Rheinheimera salexigens: one gene and its partner. The protein of the gene in region 2 interacts with the protein of the main gene of each other region in a pairwise test. Links are inferred from orthologs where the notes say so. Each region holds a gene or a part of one and is shown on either strand. Other genes may lie near its edges. The genes, in order: rpe and eno.

What was found.
Region 1: the proteins of eno (region 2) and rpe interact in binary tests that used the Escherichia coli proteins (3 or more experiments, as listed by UniProt). The link is inferred for Rheinheimera salexigens from one-to-one orthologs.

Annotation. Positions count from the first base shown.
Region 1 is NZ_MKEK01000001.1:1,099,108-1,112,831, forward strand. Bases 1,083-3,924 are described here. They hold rpe (ribulose-phosphate 3-epimerase), read left to right. Parts: upstream 1,083-2,087; coding sequence 2,088-2,762; downstream 2,763-3,924. Other genes in these bases: BI198_RS05090 (Dam family site-specific DNA-(adenine-N6)-methyltransferase), read left to right, coding at 1,083-1,432; BI198_RS16465 (DUF2970 domain-containing protein), read right to left, coding at 1,442-1,672; BI198_RS05100 (hypothetical protein), read right to left, coding at 1,650-1,898; trpS (tryptophan--tRNA ligase), read left to right, coding at 2,920-3,924. Also shown: BI198_RS05085 (SPOR domain-containing protein), read left to right, coding at 1-590; more of BI198_RS05090, read left to right, coding at 593-1,082; exopolysaccharide Pel transporter PelG, read right to left, coding at 3,976-5,343; GT4 family glycosyltransferase PelF, read right to left, coding at 5,331-6,836; BI198_RS05125 (tetratricopeptide repeat protein), read right to left, coding at 6,823-7,803; BI198_RS05130 (PelD GGDEF domain-containing protein), read right to left, coding at 7,766-9,133; BI198_RS05135 (hypothetical protein), read right to left, coding at 9,141-9,650; BI198_RS16315 (hypothetical protein), read right to left, coding at 9,666-9,797; BI198_RS05140 (tetratricopeptide repeat protein), read right to left, coding at 9,790-13,227; BI198_RS05145 (endo alpha-1,4 polygalactosaminidase), read right to left, coding at 13,224-13,724. UniProt on the Escherichia coli protein: Catalyzes the reversible epimerization of D-ribulose 5-phosphate to D-xylulose 5-phosphate.
Region 2 is NZ_MKEK01000001.1:1,243,496-1,250,049, forward strand. What follows is about bases 1,943-4,752. They hold eno (phosphopyruvate hydratase), read left to right. Parts: upstream 1,943-2,606; coding sequence 2,607-3,899; downstream 3,900-4,752. Other genes in these bases: BI198_RS05735 (CTP synthase), read left to right, coding at 1,943-2,550; ppiC (peptidylprolyl isomerase PpiC), read right to left, coding at 4,208-4,483; BI198_RS05750 (SEL1-like repeat protein), read left to right, coding at 4,672-4,752. In the rest of the region: mazG (nucleoside triphosphate pyrophosphohydrolase), read left to right, coding at 1-740; more of BI198_RS05735, read left to right, coding at 913-1,942; more of BI198_RS05750, read left to right, coding at 4,753-5,232; aguA (agmatine deiminase), read right to left, coding at 5,339-6,454; aguB (N-carbamoylputrescine amidase), read right to left, coding at 6,455-6,554. UniProt on the Escherichia coli protein: Catalyzes the reversible conversion of 2-phosphoglycerate (2-PG) into phosphoenolpyruvate (PEP). It is essential for the degradation of carbohydrates via glycolysis.

The DNA of each region.
Region 1 (13,724 bases), 150 kb from region 2 along the record:
TTGAACTGGCTGAATTAAATAATACTATAAATACAGCCGCGTTAATTGAAGATAACGTTAGTGATCAAGTCGCTACTAAAAGCGTAAAAGCTGTCAGTAAAAAAATGTTAGTGACTGATAATGATACTGCAGTTTCGTCTACTATTGATGCAAGCAAATCCCAAAGCCAGTCGTCGGCGTTAGAGCCCGCTACAGCAGCTGTCGTGGATGCAAACCAGCAACTTGATGTTTCATTGGCAGCAGAGGTAACAGAAACAACAGAAGCAGGTTGCCACGAGCCGCAACTGATTGCGGCTAGTAACACTGCATCAGCGTTGCAACTGGCTGTGTTATCCAATCCTGCGGCATTTAAACGTTTTTACAGCCGCTATCCTAAACTGGATATGTTATGTTACCAGCGGAGCTGGCAAGGTAAATCGCAAGTCGTGGTGTTATTAGGACCCTTTACTGATCCTAAACAAGCACTAGCTGCAAGAAAAAACTTACCGACAAAGTTAGCCGAATCGGGCAGTTTTGTTAAAAGCATAAAAGCCGTTCAAGCAGAGATCACTGCGTTTAATGTTAGCCAACAACTAAGTACTGTAGATTAATTATGATGGCGCAGTCAGAGCGTAAAAGCAGAGCATTTTTAAAGTGGGCTGGTGGCAAATATAAACTGGTCGATGAGATAAAACAGCATTTACCCGCCGCTAATTTGTTGATAGAGCCATTTGTTGGTGCCGCATCGGTATTTTTAAATACGGATTATAAGCATTATCAGCTTAACGACATTAATGCTGATTTAATTAGTTTATATAATATTGTTAAAGCCAAGCCCGAGCAATTTATTGCCGACGCCAATAGCACTTTTTGCGACAGTAGTAACCAGCGTAATAGCTACTTAAATATTCGCCAACAATTTAACCAAAGCCAAGATCAATATGAACGAGCGATATTATTCTTGTATTTAAACCGGCATGGTTACAATGGTTTGTGTCGTTATAATTTATCGGGCAAATTTAATGTCCCGTTTGGCAGTTATAAAAAACCGTATTTTCCGTTAGCTGAATTATGGTTTTTTGCTGAAAAAGCCCAACGAGCAGAATTTGTTTGTAGTGGTTATCAACAGATTATGCAACAAGCGCCAACTGATGCGGTTATTTATTGTGATCCGCCTTATGTTCCGTTGAGTAAAACTGCTAGCTTTACCAGTTATGCCAGACAAGGTTTTAACTTAGATGATCAAGCCGCCCTTGCTAATCAAGCCGAACTATTACAGCAACGGGGTAATACCGTTGTTATTAGTAATCATGATACTACGCTCACCCGCAAAATTTATCATCAAGCCAAGTTACATAGTATCCAAGTAGGGCGCTCTATTAGTCAAAATGGTGCGGGAAGAAAAAAAGTGGCAGAGTTATTTGCGGTTTATAAAGGAAAAAAAGTTAAATAAATAGCTAAATTAACTTAAAACCCAACTGACAATAAATAGTAAAGTAAACACAAATATTAATGTGAATACAATGGCAGTAATAATATAAGGAATGGGATTTTTATCGCTAAAATCATGCTGCCGCTGTTGTTCGGACTGGACACCAATTAACGCACCAAACACAGCCTTAAGTACTTTAAAAAAACCTGGGCTGGTTTTACTGTTTAAACTTGCTTTATTATTTCTTTGCAGGGGATACACGGTTAATTAATTCTAGTAAATCTACAAAATGAAATTGGGTTGAACGGCTTTGGCCTTTAAGCCAACTAAACCAACTTTGATTATTAGCTTGAGCACAAGAGGGAGGATTGTCATTACTAGCTTCTTGGCAGTTTTGTGCAGCAGGAAGGCTAAAATACAGGCCAGCAACAACAACAACAAGCGTAGCACTTATTAAAGTAACTTTTAATGTTAGTGTTGATTTCATGTTAATTCCCTTTTACTTGCAAGCTGAGCAATCATAAAACATTTGCAAGTTTGATACAAGCTGCTTAATTAATGCTCAAAAAGCACCAAGGTAATTCATTACGCTAAATTGGTATGTTCTGCAAAAATTACTATTGTAATCAGTTATAATCTTTATACATTATTTGTTTTAACTTATATGGAAAACATTATGCAGCCTTATCTTATTGCTCCTTCAATTCTTTCTGCTGATTTTGCCCGTTTAGGCGATGATGTCGCGGCAGTACTAGCTGCTGATGCTGATGTAGTTCATTTTGATGTGATGGATAATCATTACGTACCCAATTTAACGATGGGGCCTATGGTCTGTAAAGCTTTACGCGATTACGGCATTACCGCGCCTATAGATGTCCACTTAATGGTAGAGCCTGTTGATGCGTTAGTGCCACAATTTGCCAAAGCCGGCGCTAGCATTATTAGCTTTCATCCTGAAGCATCAAAACACATTGACCGCACAGTACAGTTAATTAAAGATCACGGCTGCCAAGCAGGTTTAGTGTTTAATCCAGCAACGCCATTAAGTTATCTAGATTATATGTTAGATAAAATCGACTTAGTGTTATTAATGTCGGTTAACCCGGGTTTTGGTGGTCAAAAGTTTATTCCCGCGACATTAGATAAACTTGCCGCTGTAAGAAAGTTAATTGATAGTCGTGGTTTAGATGTTCGCTTAGAAGTTGATGGCGGCGTTACTATTGATAATATTAATGCTATTGCACAAGCTGGAGCGGATATGTTTGTTGCGGGTTCGGCGATTTTTAACACCGATAATTACGCCGATGCTATTGCTAAAATGCGCCAACAATTAGCCTTAGTAGCACGATAATTAGTAGCAAACCGGTGTTATAACTATTTAAATTGTGTCAATCGGGCGCACTCGATAAGCTTGATTAGCCACTACAAATCGGTCAAAAGCTTATGCTAAGCAAAAAGTGAAGCGGCATTTGCCTTAATTAATAATATAAATAGAAGTGAAAATAATTATGAGTAACAAACCCATTGTATTTAGTGGTGCGCAACCGTCAGGTCAGCTAACAATTGGTAATTATCTGGGGGCGTTACAGCAGTGGGATAAAATGCAAGACGATTTTAATTGTTTATATTGCATTGTCGATTTACACGCCATCACCGTCCGTCAAGAGCCAGAAAAGCTTAGAGCGGCCTCATTAGATAGCTTAGCGTTGTATTTAGCTTGTGGTATCGATCCAGCGCGTTCTGCGGTATTTATGCAGTCGCATGTGCCAGAGCATAGCCAATTAGCCTGGGTGCTAAGTTGTTATACCCAGTTTGGTGAATTAAACCGCATGACTCAGTTTAAAGATAAATCAGAGCGACATAATAATAATGTTAACGCTGGTTTATTTACTTATCCAGTATTAATGGCGGCCGATATTTTATTGTATCAAACCAACCAAGTTCCGGTTGGCCACGATCAAAAGCAGCATTTAGAATTAGCCCGTGATGTTGCTACGCGTTTTAATGCTGTGCATGGTGATGTGCTTACGGTACCGGAGCCGTTTATTCCAGGTGTTGCTGCGCGGGTTATGAGCTTACAAGAGCCAACAAAGAAGATGTCTAAGTCGGATGAAAATCCATGGAACTTTGTAGGCTTGTTGGAAGAGCCGAAGATGATCAGTAAAAAGTTTAAAAAAGCCATGACTGACTCACAAGATCCACCACGAGTATATTTTGATGTGGAAAATAAGCCAGGTGTCGCTAACTTACTCAGTATCTATAGTGGTGTTACCGGTAAAACAGTGGCGGCATTAGAGGCAGAATATGAAGGCAAAATGTACGGCCACTTAAAAACCGACGTAGCCGATGCGGTAATTGCTTTATTAGAGCCAGTACAACAGAAGTTTAAGGACCTGCGCCAAGATCAAGACACCTTAAATACTGTTATGCGCGCTGGTGCTGATAATGCACGGCAACGCGCTGCAGTAACCTTAGCAAAAGTAAACCAAGCTGTTGGCTTTGTAACGCCTTAATTAACTAGCCTACAAAGTGCTAGCCATTAATTCTCACGCTAGGTTGATAACTTAGCGTTGTAGCATAAAGGTTTCATATTCTAAGCGTAGAAACTGTCTGTTAATTAGCATCAGGCCTAGCAAGGTGCTGATTAACATTGATAATGCAAATCCGTAACCGTAAAATTGTGGTCCTAACTGCACTGATAATTCTGACAAGACTAAGTTACTGCTGGCCATAACAATTATGAGGGTTAGGGCTTGATAACGCTTATCTAAATAAAACATGACATTAAGAATTGCCATAACTAATACTTGCAGTGATACACCAACTAAATCGACATAAAGCAGGTGCAAATAGGCTAAGTCAATTTGTAGTAAAGTAAGTATTTCCTCACTCCATAACAGTAGCAATCCTAAAGTGATACCTTGAATTTTAAAAATTTGGTATAAACTATTTTTACAATCAAACACCATTTTATCTTTTAAAATAAAGATAGCTTCTAAAGTGCCACCTTCGCGTACGGTTTGATAAAACTTTTCATTTGAGGCTGCAAAATCAGTTTCCATATGCAGCATAAACACTGCCATACCTGGAATAATAGCCAGGTAGGCAATAAAAATAGGTAAATCATAAATATAGGAAGCACGAAAAATATCAATGACGTTAAATGATACTTCAGAGTGAAACCAAAATACGAACTTATCGACCCAAACACCTAAGTTATACAGCAGTCCACACCAAGCTAAAGAGTAAAAGGCTTTACGTCGATTTAAAAATTGGAATGACACCAACGAAATAGAACTGTAATTACGTAAGATAAAAAATAACAATATAAAAGCAATTAAGGCTTGGCAGACTGCGAATATAATTAATAAGCCAAGTATGCCGTAAGGCGGTAATAACCAAGAGGCTATTACCATAATGCTATACCCGCCAAGCAAGGTTAAAACAATACGATAGTATTGTTTCATACCGCTTAAAAACACGATAATTAACCATAAATTACACAAAGCGACAAAACCACAGAATAAAGCAATTTTTAAAGCAGGAGGTAAACCGGTTTGGCTTAATACTGCTATAGCTAGCATACAGGCTAATACTGACACCGTTAGCATACAGCCTAATAAATTAGGTGTGACCAGCTGTTCTTTTTTCTCAAAAATTCGATCAGAAATAAACCGGGTTAATAATAGCTGAAACAGCCCACTTAAAATTAATGAACCTGCCATCATATACGTCACTAATACAAGGTACTGGATAATCAAAGTACTAGGCAGCACTCGGCCAATACTTAACATACCAATGACCATTAGCGCTAGAATGGATAGCACCCAAGGACCAGAGCCTACCACAGCCGCTAAACCATAAGCTTCAAGATAAGAAAGTAGCGTATTTTTCTTCAGGATCCGTCTTAATTCAAAGCCTATTCCTGCCACGTTAAATGCTCCTGATAAAGGCGTTGATAGCGCTGATACATAGTGGATTCCTGATAATATTTTTTTACTCGTTGATAACCATTTTCCGACATTGATTGCCAATGTTTATCATCTGATAATAGTGTCAGTAAGGCCTTACTAGCTTGGTTAGGATCGGCAATATTTATAATGTAACCGCATTTACCTAACTGTTTGTCTTCTTCATTCATGCCTTCGATAATCTCACGACAAGCACCGACGTCAGTGGCAATACAAGGTATGCCAGCAGCCATAGCTTCCAGTAACACTAAAGGTTGGGCTTCACTAATCGACGTCAGCATACAAGCACCTAACTGAGGTAAGATTTCAGCCACATTCTGCATACCCAAAAACTGAATGTGTTGTTTAAGATCTAAGCTATTAATTAACAACTCACACTCTTTAACATAGCCGGGATCTTCTTCGGTAGGACCAATAATCCAACCTTGAAGATCAGGTTGTTGGTTAATGGCGACTCGGATGGTGCGGATAAAGGTTTTTATATCTTTTATAGGAACAACCCGACCAATTAAGCCGACTATTTTGGGTGGTGTGCTATTACGCTGTTGATACGCCGCAGCAAAACGCTGCATATTAATGCCATTTACGATAATGTCGGTTTTACTAATGGGCGCACCATCTTTAATTTGCCGCTGCCGATTGCCTTCATATAAGGCGATAATGTCATTGGCTTGATCATATGCAGTGCGGCCCAATTGTTGAAAAAAGTTAATCCAAGTTTGCCTAGTTTGTTCAATTTTTTTGTGAATACTGGTGTCTAGGGCGCTATGCCGATCCTTAATCCAACTGGCTTGGGTTAAGTCTATTGTGCGCTCTTTAGTATAAATACCGTGTTCTGTTAATAAGAAGGGCACTTGTTGACTTTGTTTGGCCATGGCGCCTAAAAATCCAGCGTAGCCAGTTGAAATACTATGAAATAGGCTAGCGGAGGGCAGTTTCCGAGCAATTTTAGCTAAAGTAAACAAAGGACTATAAATATTTCTAAAGGTCCAAAAATAATCGACAAAAGATTGATTGCCAGATTGTTCAAAATATAAATCGACTAATACTTGCCACGAACGCTCACTGTATAAAAAATCTTCGTAACTTAAACTTTTTTTATGACCCAGTTGGCTAATTAAGGTTTCTAACTGATCTGCTGATAAGGGTTGGTCAGCGTTTTTAAACCGGGCTAATACTGATTGCCACATGGTAAACGCTTGCTTTTTACCCACTCGAGCTCTTGGCGATAAAATGCCATCGCGATCCATTAAATAATGTTCTTCTAAGCCAACAACATTTTCAGGTAATTCATAATGTTGCTTACCATAAAAAGCTTTACTGCCACCAATAAAAACTAAATAAAAGCTATATTGTGGCATGCCAGTAATAAGTTGATGCACCCAGCTAGAAACACCGCCTCGCACATAAGGGTAAGTTCCTTCTAGCAATAAGCAAATATCAATGTGCTTCATGAGACCAAAACTCCTTCAGCTCATTAAGATTCTCACCATCAGTCGTCGGTATATTTCTTAATAAATTATCAATGCTTTTATAATCGCCTGTAGCAAATGCAGCTTCGGCTAAATAGGGTGCTACTTGGCGTAATAACAGACCATTGTGCTTAGCTTGCTGTAAATAACTGATGGCTTCAGGGTATTGCTTTAACTCAAGTAATACTCGGCCTAGTTTAAGCTGGGCTTGCGCTGTTGGTTGCAGTTGTTCTGCTTGCAGTAGATATTGCTTGGCTTGGGTTAAGTAATGGTCTTTCAATGGGCCATCAGCGATGCCTAAATAACATAACTCCCAATACAAAGCGGCCATTTGATAATAAGTCGCACTGTTTTCATCTGCTGTTAAGCTGGTATTTAAAACATCTAATTTTTGGTTAATGGCGAATTCAATTTTTTCTATAGCGGCATAAGCTAATAGCCGTACATCGTCAACTTTATCGGTTAAGGCCAATTTTAGTAATGGCATAGCTTCACGCTGAGGTAAAAAACGACAGGCATTTACCGCAATTAAACGCCGATCTTCAGAGGGGTTAAATAGCAGTATGTCTTTAAGCGCAGCCGTACCATATTGAGAGTGTTCAAATACATCTGAATGCAGCGGTAATTGCAAAACATCAGAACGTTGCCAACCCATTCCTTGTTGTTTTTTCGGGAAATAAAGTGCAATTAAAAATATTAAGGTTAAACCCGTCATTCCCACAACAGGCATACTAAAAGCAATAGTAAAAATAAACGCTATAGCGGGTATAACAGGTCTTTTATATTGCATGGGCAAGACTAACCAGCAGACAATGGTGAAACTCGCTGTGCTGATGGCATGACTACTGGCATAACCTAGCCAACCCGCAAAACTAAGTTGGTCTAAGCTTAAAAAATACAGACTTGCTGACTCAAAAAGAATCGTTTGCAGAATCAACCAAATCTTCATTTAGCGCTCCTAAGTCTTCAAGTAAGCTATTAACTTGCTGTAATTGCTGGCTAACAATTAATGGCCCAATAACTTCAAGATCCTGAGATTTTATTTCATTATCATTGGCTAACATTGTGCTAATACGTTCGATAAATTGATTAGCTTCCATTAAAGAAGTCATCGGTAATAATACACATAATGCATGACGACCATCATTGTGCTGGCAGGCCCAATAAACATCGGCACCACGACGATAGTCAGTGACTTGATATAGGTTTAATGATTGGCTTGGGCTGTTGTCATAAAACACTACTAACACACTGTCAACACTATACTTATGCATATACCAGTGTTGATTTTTTATATAATCACAAAATAACTGTCGTTGTTCCGGTTGTAAAATAGGGGCAAATAAATCATTAGAGGTAATGTTGGCGATATAACTGGCTAATAAAGCTAATAGGGCAATATTACTATCTGTTAGTGAGACAAATTGTATTTTTTCGGCTAACACTAGGCCTTTTATCTCACCGCGTAAGTCGATTAAAGGTATGACTAGTTGGTAATGCAAGTTTTGCGCTTTATGCTCTATAAAATTTATGGGTGACAGTACGGCTTTTGATTCAAAAACGTCTATCAGCATTAAATCATCTTGGTGTAATTGATGCTTGCCACCAATTTTTGCTAAGGGTTGGGGGATTATTTGGTTATTATTAACTTGGTACAACCCGGCTTGAAATAAGCCAACAACATCTGCCAACACTTGTAAGCTTTTATCGGCAATATCGGCTAAACGATTATCGGGATTTTCATTAGCTTGTTGTTGTAGTAAATGAATACCAGTACGAAGGCTAATTTGCTTACCTGCAGAGCGCTGTTCTAATCGGTCGTGAGATACTTTTAATAAATGGTAGTTTTGGGTAAAGCTTTCTAGCTTTTGCTCCATATAACGGTAATTTAGCTCAAAACGCTGATTAATATCATACCAATGGTCACGAAATTCTCCAACTAGCATAGTAATAACCGCGGTGCCTACAGCAACTGAAACGCTTATAGCAATTTGCATATCGGCTAGTTTGTTAAAAATGCCTGCCATAATTAGCAGCAATATAAAGCTCATCATGCCTCGACCAAAACCATAGCGTAAGGCAATTAAAGCTGGGCCTAACATCGGCCAATAAAAATAATCCATTGCCGTTTCATAAGGCAAAGATGATTGATAAAGCCAAATAAGCGCAGATGCAAAAGTGACTAATAGCATTTCAAACCAAGCAAAAAGTTGGCGATCACTGCCTAACAAAAGTCGGATAAAAATAGCATTAGCGCGGCGGCGCTTATTAATAGCCATAGTAGAATTATTCCCAGTTTAAGGCATCAAGTAAATTTTCCAGCGCTTTTAAAGCGATATGGGATAATGATTCACGGCCCCAACCACTTTTAGATACTGAGCCACGCCATAAGGTATTACCTTGGCTAGTGCTTAGTGTTAGTGTAACGCCGATAGCTGGCTCACCGTCTAAGCCGTATTTGTATTGCCACTCTTGTACCGAGCCGGTAATGACATAGCCATTGGCTTGGTTGCTAAGCCATTTATTAGCTTCAGCTAGCCGTTGTTGTGGCTCTAAGCTGGCTTGCAAATCATTAACGTTAAGCTTTGGATAAACCATCACTTTTAGCCCATACTCTGCCAACACTGAGGCAATTAATTGCTCAGCCTGTGCTTGAGCCATAGGCATATTTGACTGGTTTTCAAGCGGCATAATATATACCGTTTTTGTACTATCAAGCTTAGGGCTAGGTGCATTAAACTGCGTGGCACAAGCACTCACTGCTAGCACTAATAGGGCGAACCAAAATATTCTCACATTTGTCTCCTTAGATTAAAAATCAATAAAATAGCCTAGGTTCCAGCTTAAATTTTTCCGACCATTTTGGTCGGCACTTTGCCAAGCTGTTTTAAAAAATATTTCATCACCGCCCAATAGCGGAATACCAATACTAAAATTATGCACTGTAGTCTAATTTAGCGGTAAGCAAGTTATAGCCAACTGCTGTATCAAGACTAAAACGAGGGGGTTTATCATCCGGACCCGGTACGCCGACATTACCGTGCATAATTTGCTGACCTAGGGTAAGACGTCGATAATTGGGATTAATAAAATCGCTAGCAGTTAAGACGTTCCCTGAATTGAAATAGGCTGACACTGCAGTTAGCGGCTGGCTGGATAAGGAATTTTTATGATAGTCAAATTGACTATATAGCTGCCAGTAAGGATGAAAACTTAATTGCTCACTAATACGCAATGAAGCTTGTAATTGCTGGCCAACTGTATCTGAGAAGTCAGTATTAAATTCAGCTGCAGCTAAGGTTAAACTGACCTGCTCAAACCGGTTGGCTTGCCAAGCACCGCGCCATTGCAGCCTATTTTCATTAGCTAATAAATACAGGTTCTCACTCTGTTCACTGGGCATTTTAAGGCGAATTTCTAGCTGCTGCGAAATGCGCGGCGAACTTTGCCAGCTGGCCGATAGCTGTTGGCCAATAATAGTTTGTTCAAACCTATTACTAACAGACAGTGATAGTTCTAGCGCAGTAAACGACAGCCCATTAATGAAATGGGAGTTAATTGTTTTCCAGTTTAATTGCAGTAAATCTCTATTATAATCATCAATGATAGTGCTAGCGGGTGAGCCGTGTTCAAACTGATAATCGAGACTAAATAAACCATCATAAATAGGTTGGTAATAACGTAGTTGTTCAGTATTTACTTTCCAACTGTCGCGATTAGTGTGCTCATAGCGTACGCCATGGCTGTTTAAATTATGATTATTGGCTAAAAAGCGTTGTAAAGGCGCTATTTGCTGTTTTTCAGTCGTCGCATTGAGTGCTTGTTCAGCCCATTGCCAAGCTGCAAAATTCTCACCTATCTTGCTCAGTGCTGTTGCCCGTTCAAATGCAGTTAAGTTGTTAGTTGCCGTGGCAATAGCTTTAATTGTCGCATAGTCTTCATGGGCGAGGGCTATGGCTAGCTGAATACTGTCATTAAAGTTAGCCTTATCCAGTACGGTATGTGCTTGCCAATAGGCAAGCTTTTGTAGGCTTTTATCGCTAACATCGGTAAATAACTCGGTGATTAAATTACTCGTATCAAGCCCAGTTGTTGCTTGGAGTAAAGCTTGATTTTGCTTAGCCAGTGCATAAGCCGGTGAAACAAATAAGCTAAGCAAGGCGCGATAACTTAATTCGCCTTGCGGTAATTGTCTTAGTTGTTCAGACAATTGACTCAATACTTGCCAACGTAAGCTCTGGGCTTGGCTGGCATTGCCTTGTTGTTCTAGCAATATCGCCCAGGCTAATTTGTCGGCGGCAGAAGCATACTCAGAATTATCTAAGCGCTGATACCAAACATTAGCTTGTGCAGTTAACCCCAGTAATTGCGCAGCATAAGCAAAGGGTTGATAAAAAGTACTATCTTGTTGTAATTTTGGCACTAATTGCCAGTACAAATCGGCCAACCAGCTAGTATCGTTGGTGCTAATGGCTAACCATAAACTATTTTCAACAATTTCTTGGTTATTAGGGTGCTGAGTTTTTAATGCCAGTAATAACTGCTTAGCTTGGCTATAATTAGCTTGAAATAAGGCAATACGTAAACGAAGCAATTGCACCTGTAAGCGCTTATCTTGGCCATAATCTTGCTTGATAACCGTTTGAATACGATTAATGACCTCGGTTTGTTTAGTGTTGATAGCATAATTTAAAATGTGGTTTAGCATAATTAACGAACCACTATCTTGATAATATTGCCAAAGCACTTGGAAATCACTTGGCTTAGCAATGTTATAACTACTCAATAGTAAATAGGGGTCTAACGAGGGGTCTCTGCGAGCGACTCGTAATTGCTGAATTAGACGTTGCGTTTTGCTATCGGCAACATACATCGCTAATGATTGTAAGTTACCTAGTTGGTTTAAACTTAAGGACATTAATTCGGTGTGTTGGTTAAGTAATGCTAAGGCTTTTTCTGGCTGTCCTAACGAGATATAAGCCTGGGCAAAATGATCGGCTTGGTCATAATTTAAGCTTGTTTTAGGCTGAACACGTTGCCAAAGTTGAATAGTTTTAGTGGGGGCACCAATGAAGTTATAAAAACGCGCTAAAGCAAACCAATAATAACTTTGCTTAGGAAAACGATGATGCAAGGCTTCTAAGCGGCCAATAGTCAGTTCTGCACCATAAGCTTTATCGTTAAAATCTAGCCATTTATTTTGTAATTCTGTAGCGAGTTGATTTTGCATAGCCAGTGCATAGTAAAAATCACTTAAAGCCAGAAGATCACTTTGTGCTAAAGCTTCGGCAATACCTTGGCGTAAGATGGTGGCATCAGCGCCTTTTTGCAGCATGCGCTTGGTTAATTCAAGCGCTTTAGCCGGATCGCCAAGCCATAACTGATAATCATGTAACTGCTGTACATATTCAATGTTTGGCATCTGCTCTACAACTTTGGCTAACCAAGTTGCGGCTTGTTGTGTATTACCATTTGCTGCATGTATCTGACTGGCTTGTAACCAGTCTTTATAATCGTCACTGAGATGGGCTTTATTATCGGCATAGCGTACGCTTTTCTGCGGTAGGTTGGCACTGAGCATAAAGTTAACCAAAGCTTGTAAACAGGATTGTTGGCACTCTACCTTTGCAATATTTTGCTCAATAAAATCACTGCCCGCTAACCATGCTTGTTCTGCAATAAATAAGGTTAATAATGACATAAGCTTATCAGTGCTAGGCTGCTGCTGAAAATCAGCGCTACTATGTTGCAATGCTTCTGCTGTTAAATTGGCTTGCAAGGCTAATTCAGCGAGCTGTTTATTATCAGTAATGAGTTGCTTACTTAAAATGTCATAAGCAAGTTTCGGCTGGCCAATTTGCAAAGCATAACTAGCAAACTCTTCAGCGTTCGCACTGGGTTGTAAGCTCACTTCATTTTGTAAAAAGGAGCTTAACCCTTGTTTTGCAGACTCATTACCGTTGTAATTTAATTGCAATAAACTGTTGGCATAAAGTAATTTAGCGCGAGTGGCAAACTCAGAGTCTATATAGCGTTGTAACGGTTTAATTTCAGTGACGGCCTGTTGATGGTTACCTAATTTCGCATATTGTTTGGCTAAAGCTAAATCCAGCTTAAGAGAGGGATCAGCTTCATCTTTTAACACCTTTAAAAAGGCAATGGCAATATTCGGATCTTGAGCGTTGTCCATCATCCGAATTAGCAATGTTTTATTGGGCTGCAATACCCAGAGCAACGTTAGCGTAACGGCTGCTAGTGTAAACAAGGTTCGGCGATTAACTAAAACAATGCGCGGCTTAGGTTTTTGCTTTTTAGCTGCTGCATTAGTTTGGTTATTAGTTTGGATAGTAGAGTGCTGATTTATATCCTTCACTGATTATCCACCGTAACTTTAGTAGTGGAACAAGTGACGCTAAGGTCAAAATAACCCTGATCATGGCTAGTTATAGTCATGTTGTTTGGCTGAGTAACAATATTAAGCTGTTTGCTGTTTTCAGAAACTAGATTGCAGTTTTGAGTATTTACTAAGGTGATTACTAATGGTTGATGGCTGTGGATGGAAAAGTTAAGACCATCAGCCTTAACTTGCCAATGTTTAATAATGCCATTAGCAGACTGTAAAAATACTTGGTCATTAAATTCAGGCTCATTTTCTGCTGCAGATGCTGCAGATAAAATACTTCGAGCTTGGGTTAAAGTGACATAACGACCGTCTGGGCCCGAATTTACCCCGGCAATACCTGTACTATCGGCAGATAATTTATAATGATTAGCAATGCGTAAACTAGTAATACCGGTACTACTAATATACCAACTATTGTCATGGATAGAGCGGGCGATACCCGTTTCATATAAGGCACTGGCGCGCTG
Region 2 (6,554 bases):
AATTACGCGATACCAATAACGGTTGTCCATGGGATCTTAAGCAAAATTACGCCAGCATAGTGCCCTACACCATAGAAGAAGCTTACGAAGTGGCTGATGCTATTGCCCGCGAAGATTTTGTTGAGCTTAAAGATGAACTGGGTGATTTACTATTCCAAGTGGTGTTTTATGCCCAGATCGCCAAAGAAGAAGGCCGCTTTCAATTTGATGATTGCGTTGCTGCTATCTGCGATAAGTTAGAGCGCCGCCATCCGCATGTATTTGGTGAACAGGCGTTAGATGATGCTGATGCAGTACTAAAAAATTGGGAGTCATTAAAAAGCGCTGAGCGTAAAGATAATGGCCAACCTAGTGTGTTGGACAATATCCCTCAGGCCATGCCCGCATTAAGTCGGGCCAATAAACTGCAAAAACGCTGTGCTAATGTTGGTTTTGATTGGCCTACTGTAGAAGGCTGCTGGCTTAAAGTAAAAGAAGAAGTATTGGAAGTTGAGGAAACCGCGGACGGTAGCCCTGAACTGGCAGAAGAGCTAGGCGACTTAATGTTTGCCTTAGTCAATGTGGTTCGCAAGCATAAATTAGATCCAGAAGCGGTGTTGCGGGCGGCGAATAATAAATTTGAAAGCCGTTTTCGAGCTGTAGAGCAACATATAAGCGCAGAAAATCGCAGCCTAGAGCAGGCGACATTGGATGAAATGGAAGCAATTTGGCAAAAAGTTAAACGCCAAACAAAGAATTAATCCAGAAAGCCTCAGCTTTACGTTGAGTGCTTAGCTTGGCTTTGCTATAATTTTCTCCCGTCCTGATACCAATTCTTGAACTATCTTTTTCTTCCCTGTGTTTACGCACTGGGAGCTTAGTATTTTTTAGAACTGGTGTTTATTTATTGTTCAACATTGTCTCAGGGGTCTTATGACTACAAGATATATCTTTGTGACGGGTGGCGTAGTTTCATCGCTCGGTAAAGGCATTGCAGCTGCATCGTTGGCGGCAATTTTAGAGGCGCGCGGTCTAAAGGTCACTATCCTTAAGCTTGATCCCTATATAAACGTTGACCCTGGGACCATGAGTCCTATTCAACACGGTGAAGTATTTGTTACCGAAGACGGTGCTGAAACCGATTTAGACTTAGGTCATTACGAGCGTTTTATTCGCACTAAAATGTCTAGGTTAAATAACTTTACTCAAGGTCGGATTTACGCTGACGTGTTGCGTAAAGAGCGTCGTGGTGACTACCTAGGCGCGACCATTCAGGTTATTCCCCATATTACCAATGAAATAAAAGCCCGGGTTGTAGCTGGCGCTGAAGGCTATGATATTGCAATTGTTGAAATTGGCGGCACTGTGGGTGATATTGAATCACTACCATTTTTAGAAGCTATCCGTCAGCTTGGCACCGAAGTCGGCCGTGAACGCACTTTATATATGCACTTAACCTTAGTGCCATATTTAGGCACTGCGGGTGAGATTAAAACTAAGCCAACTCAGCATTCAGTAAAAGAACTGCGCTCTATTGGTATTCAACCAGATATATTAGTTTGCCGTTCAGATAGACCAATTCCAATTAATGAACGGGCTAAAATTGCGTTATTCACCAATGTGGAAGAAAAAGCAGTTATTGGTTTAAAAGACGTAGCTAGTATTTATCAAATTCCAGCAATATTAAAATCTCAAGGCTTAGATGACTTAGTTTGTCGTCGTTTCCATATCGAAGCGCCTGAAGCTGACTTAGTCGAGTGGGAACAAGTTCTGTACCAAGAGTCTAACCCTACGGGTGAAGTGAATATTGGTTTAGTCGGTAAATATGTAGAGTTACCAGATGCCTACAAATCTGTTAATGAAGCCTTAGGCCATGCCGGTTTAAAAAATCGGGTTAGCGTTAATATTAAATATATCGACTCACAAGATTTAGAAAGCAAAGGCGTTGCCATGCTGACTGGATTAGACGGTATTTTAGTGCCTGGTGGTTTTGGTCTTCGCGGCGTGGAAGGTAAAATTTTAGCTGCGCAATATGCCCGGGAAAACAATATCCCTTACTTTGGTATCTGTTTAGGTATGCAAGTGGCGCTGATTGAATTTGCGCGCAATGTCGCTGGCATGCAAGACGCTCACTCCACTGAATTTAACCCTGAAACAGCGTATCCTGTTGTTGGTTTAATTACCGAATGGCGTGATGCAGACGGTTCAGTTGAAATACGCACAGACAACTCAGACCTAGGCGGCACTATGCGCTTAGGCAGTCAAAACTGTAACTTAGTGGCTAACACTAAGGCTCGTGAAATTTATGGTAAAGATGTCATTTTAGAACGCCACCGTCACCGCTATGAAGTGAACAACAACTTACGGCCACAGCTTGAAGCCGCTGGTTTAGTGGTGTCGGGTTTATCGGCTGATAATCAATTAGTCGAAATGATAGAAATTCCAACTCACCCTTGGTTTGTTGCCGGTCAGTTCCACCCGGAGTTTAATTCGACACCGCGGGATGGCCATCCTTTATTTCAAGGTTTTATTGCCGCCGCCTTTAAATATCAAAAGCAGCAGCGAGTATAATATTTATAAGCCGTGTTAAGTAGCACGGCTTTTTTAGTTCTAACAGGAATGTAACCATGTCTGATATCGTAAACATTATCGCTCGTGAAATTATGGATTCACGTGGCAATCCTACTGTAGAAGCTGATGTATATTTAGCTAGCGGTGCAATGGGCCGCGGTTGTGCGCCATCAGGTGCCTCAACCGGTTCACGGGAAGCGCTTGAATTACGCGATGGTGATAAAAGCCGTTACTTAGGTAAAGGTGTGACTAAAGCAGTCGCCAATATTTCTGGTCCTATCTTACAAGCGTTACAAGGCAAAAATGCTTATAACCAAGCAGATATTGACCAGATAATGATTGATTTAGACGGCACTGAAACTAAAAGTAACTTAGGTGCCAACGCTATATTAGCAGTATCACTGGCTGTAGCTCGCGCTGCTGCCGCCGATAAAAATATTCCGTTATACCAACACATTGCCGATTTAAATGGCACTGCAGGCCAATACACTATGCCAGTTCCGATGATGAATATTATCAACGGTGGCGAGCATGCAGATAACAACGTTGATATTCAAGAGTTTATGATCCAACCAGTAGGAGCTAAAACCTTCGCTGAAGCCCTACGTATGGGCGCTGAGATTTTTCATAGTTTAAAAGCAGAGTTACAACAGCGCGGCTTAAATACTGCTGTTGGCGATGAAGGTGGCTTTGCCCCTGATTTAAAATCTAACGAAGAAGCGCTGACAGTCATTGTCGCGGCTGTTAATGCTGCCGGCTATGTTATGGATAAAGACGTTACCTTAGCCTTAGACTGCGCGGCTACCGAGTTTTACCATGATGGTAAATATGTGTTAAGTGGCGAAGATAAGAGCTTTGACTCGTTTGGCTTTAATGATTATTTAGCCGGTTTAACTCAAAAATACCCTATCGTATCGATTGAAGATGGCTTAGATGAAAGCGACTGGGCTGGTTGGAAAGATTTAACCGATAAAATTGGTGATAAAGTTCAGCTAGTAGGTGACGATTTATTTGTTACCAACACCAAAATATTAACTCGGGGTATTGAGCAAGGTATTGCTAACTCGATTTTAATTAAATTTAATCAAATAGGTACATTAACCGAAACTTTAGCCGCGATTAAAATGGCTAAAGATGCTGGTTTTACCGTGGTTATTTCGCATCGTAGCGGTGAAACTGAAGATGCCTTTATTGCTGATTTAGCCGTAGGCACCGCAGCAGGTCAAATCAAGACCGGTTCGTTATGCCGGTCAGACCGCGTAGCTAAGTACAACCAATTACTACGTATTGAACAAGAGTTAGGTAGCAAAGCCCCGTATAAAGGTCGTAGCGAAATTAAAGGCCAGTAATACTAATACTACTACTTAAAGCCCTGCATTAGCTTACCGCTAATTCTGGGCTGCAATAGTTAGTTTAGGCTAAAAGCGTTCCTCAATAATTTATGTTAGTCAGCCCACACTTAAAACTTAACACTCAAGTGTATATACGGTTCGGTTTACCCACACTAACACGCCGTAAACCCATCCCTGGGGGCTCATTTACGCCCGTCCAGGGCTGCAATGGTTAGTTTAGGGTAAAACCGAACCTCAATAATTTATCTTAAGTTAGTCCACAGTCCAAACTAAACACTCAGCACTCAAAACTCAGCACTAAACATTTAACTGCGATAAAGGGTTTTAATTAAATGAAAACCAAATTGGGTTTTTACCGGGCCATGTACTTCTAAAACTGGCTTTTTAAATACCACATCGTCAAACGCTTTTACCATTTGGCCTTTACTAAACTCGCCCAAATCACCGCCTTTTTTACCTGATGGACAAGTGGAGTGTTGCTTAGCAAGCTTGCCAAAATCTGCACCTTTAGCTAATTGCTGTTTTAACTTTTCTGCTTCCGCTTGGGTTTTCACTAAAATATGTAAAGCACAGGCTTTCATCACTATTTAATCCTAAAAAATAATAATGGATATAATAGCAATTATTCAGCTAAACCCCTAGGTATCTACATTGCATACTAGTTTGGCGCGTATATAGCTATGACATAAACATTTACAATTTGTAAGTTTGATGAAACATTTACTTTGCTATACTGAATAGGAATTCAGCGGATGATGGTAAAAGAAAAATGAAAAAACTTGCAATGGTTGCCTTAGCGACATCTCTATTAACGGGTGTCTTTAGTCCTAATTTGTATGCTAATGACGCCGTGGGAGCCGAAGAAAAGCGCATTCGTAGCTTTCTTTATACAACTGACTTTGACAACGCTATAGGCCAAGTACAACGGAGAGAGTTTGCAGAAGCATATCCAAACTTATTGCAATTTGCGCGCTATGGTGAAAAGTATGCGCAATATTCGTTAGGGTTGTTATTGGTCTCTGGTGAGGGAGTGCCCCTAGATATCGAACAAGGTTTAGTCTGGATGCGTTTAGCCTTAGAGCAAAAAACCAGTGACTGGGAAAAGCGCTATGAAGCGGTGACTAAAAACCTAACTAAAGAGCAAATGGCTGCATTAGAGCCGATGTATCAAGAATATAAACGTAAATACGGCGCTGATGCCCAAAATATGCGTTGTGCTTCTGAAACCCGCCGTGGTTCTAATATGCGCATTCATGTGTGTCGTAAAACGTTATTAAACCAAGAGTTTTACTCAGTGGTTGAATACGCAGAAGATAAACCAACTAACTAAGCTATTAGTTTAGCTAATAGTTTAGCTGTTAGATTAAACTAGCGCTTTAAACAATAAAAAACGTTTGCCAAGGCAAACCGTTTTTTATTTAGTGATTACGTGAAGCTTACTTAGCGGGTTGTTGTTGGGTAATACAATGTATATTACCGCCACCGAGTAAAATTTCCCGACCTGGCACCATAACCACTTTATGCTCTGGGAACAGTTTCTGTAATATATCTGCGGCCACTTTATCGTTTGGATCATCAAAACTTGGCATTATTAAACCGCCATTACACAAGTAAAAGTTAATGTATGAGCCGGCCAAACGGGTATTGGCTTCACGAGGCTTAGCCATCATAGAATCATCTACCGTGGCATACTCATCAGCGGTAGCAATAATAGGCGCTGGTTGTGGTAGCTTATGCACAATAATTTTACGGCCTTTAGCATCGGTACTGGCTTCTAAGTAGTCTAATGCCGCTTTAGAACGCGCATATTGCGGATCAGTTTCGTCATCAGTCCAAGCTAATACTACTTCGCCAGGTTTAACAAAACAGGCCATATTATCGATATGATCATCTGTTTCGTCATTAAAAATGCCTTGCTTGAGCCACAGTACTTTATCAATACCTAAATACTCACGCATTTGCTGTTCAATTTGCTCACGGCTTAAATCAGGGTTACGGTTGCTATTTAATAAGCATTCTTCTGTTGTTAGCAACGTACCTTCGCCATCAACATGAATAGCACCGCCTTCTAGAATAAAGTCATCGGTACGGTAGCGGGGTAATTGTTCAATACCTAATACTTTACTGGCAACTTGGTCATCTTTATCCCAAGGGAAATATAAGCCGCCATTTAAGCCGCCCCAGGCATTAAATGCCCAATCGATACCACGGACATCACCTGCAGCATTAGTCACAAAAGTAGGGCCAGTGTCGCGACACCAGGCATCGTTATTAGCCATTTCTACCACACGGATAGCAAATTTACTGCCCGTGTCGGTGAGCTGTGCCACTGCGTTTGCATATTGTTTTGCTGATACGCCAACACTAACAGGCTCAAACTCAGCGATAGCTTTAATAACAGCAACAAAGGCTTGCTGCGCTGGCTTGGAGCCTAAACGCCAGCTGTCTGTACGCTCTGGCCAAATCATCCAAGTTTGTTTATGCGCCACCCATTCGGCCGGCATACTAAAGCCATCAGCGCGAGGGGTGTTGGATAAATTACAGTAAGCCACTTAGTTCGACCCTTGTGTTTTAGGTTGTTTAGTTACGCCGTCTTTAGTTGCAACGGTGCCATAAAAGTCGATGCGACGATCGCGAAATACACCCCAAGCA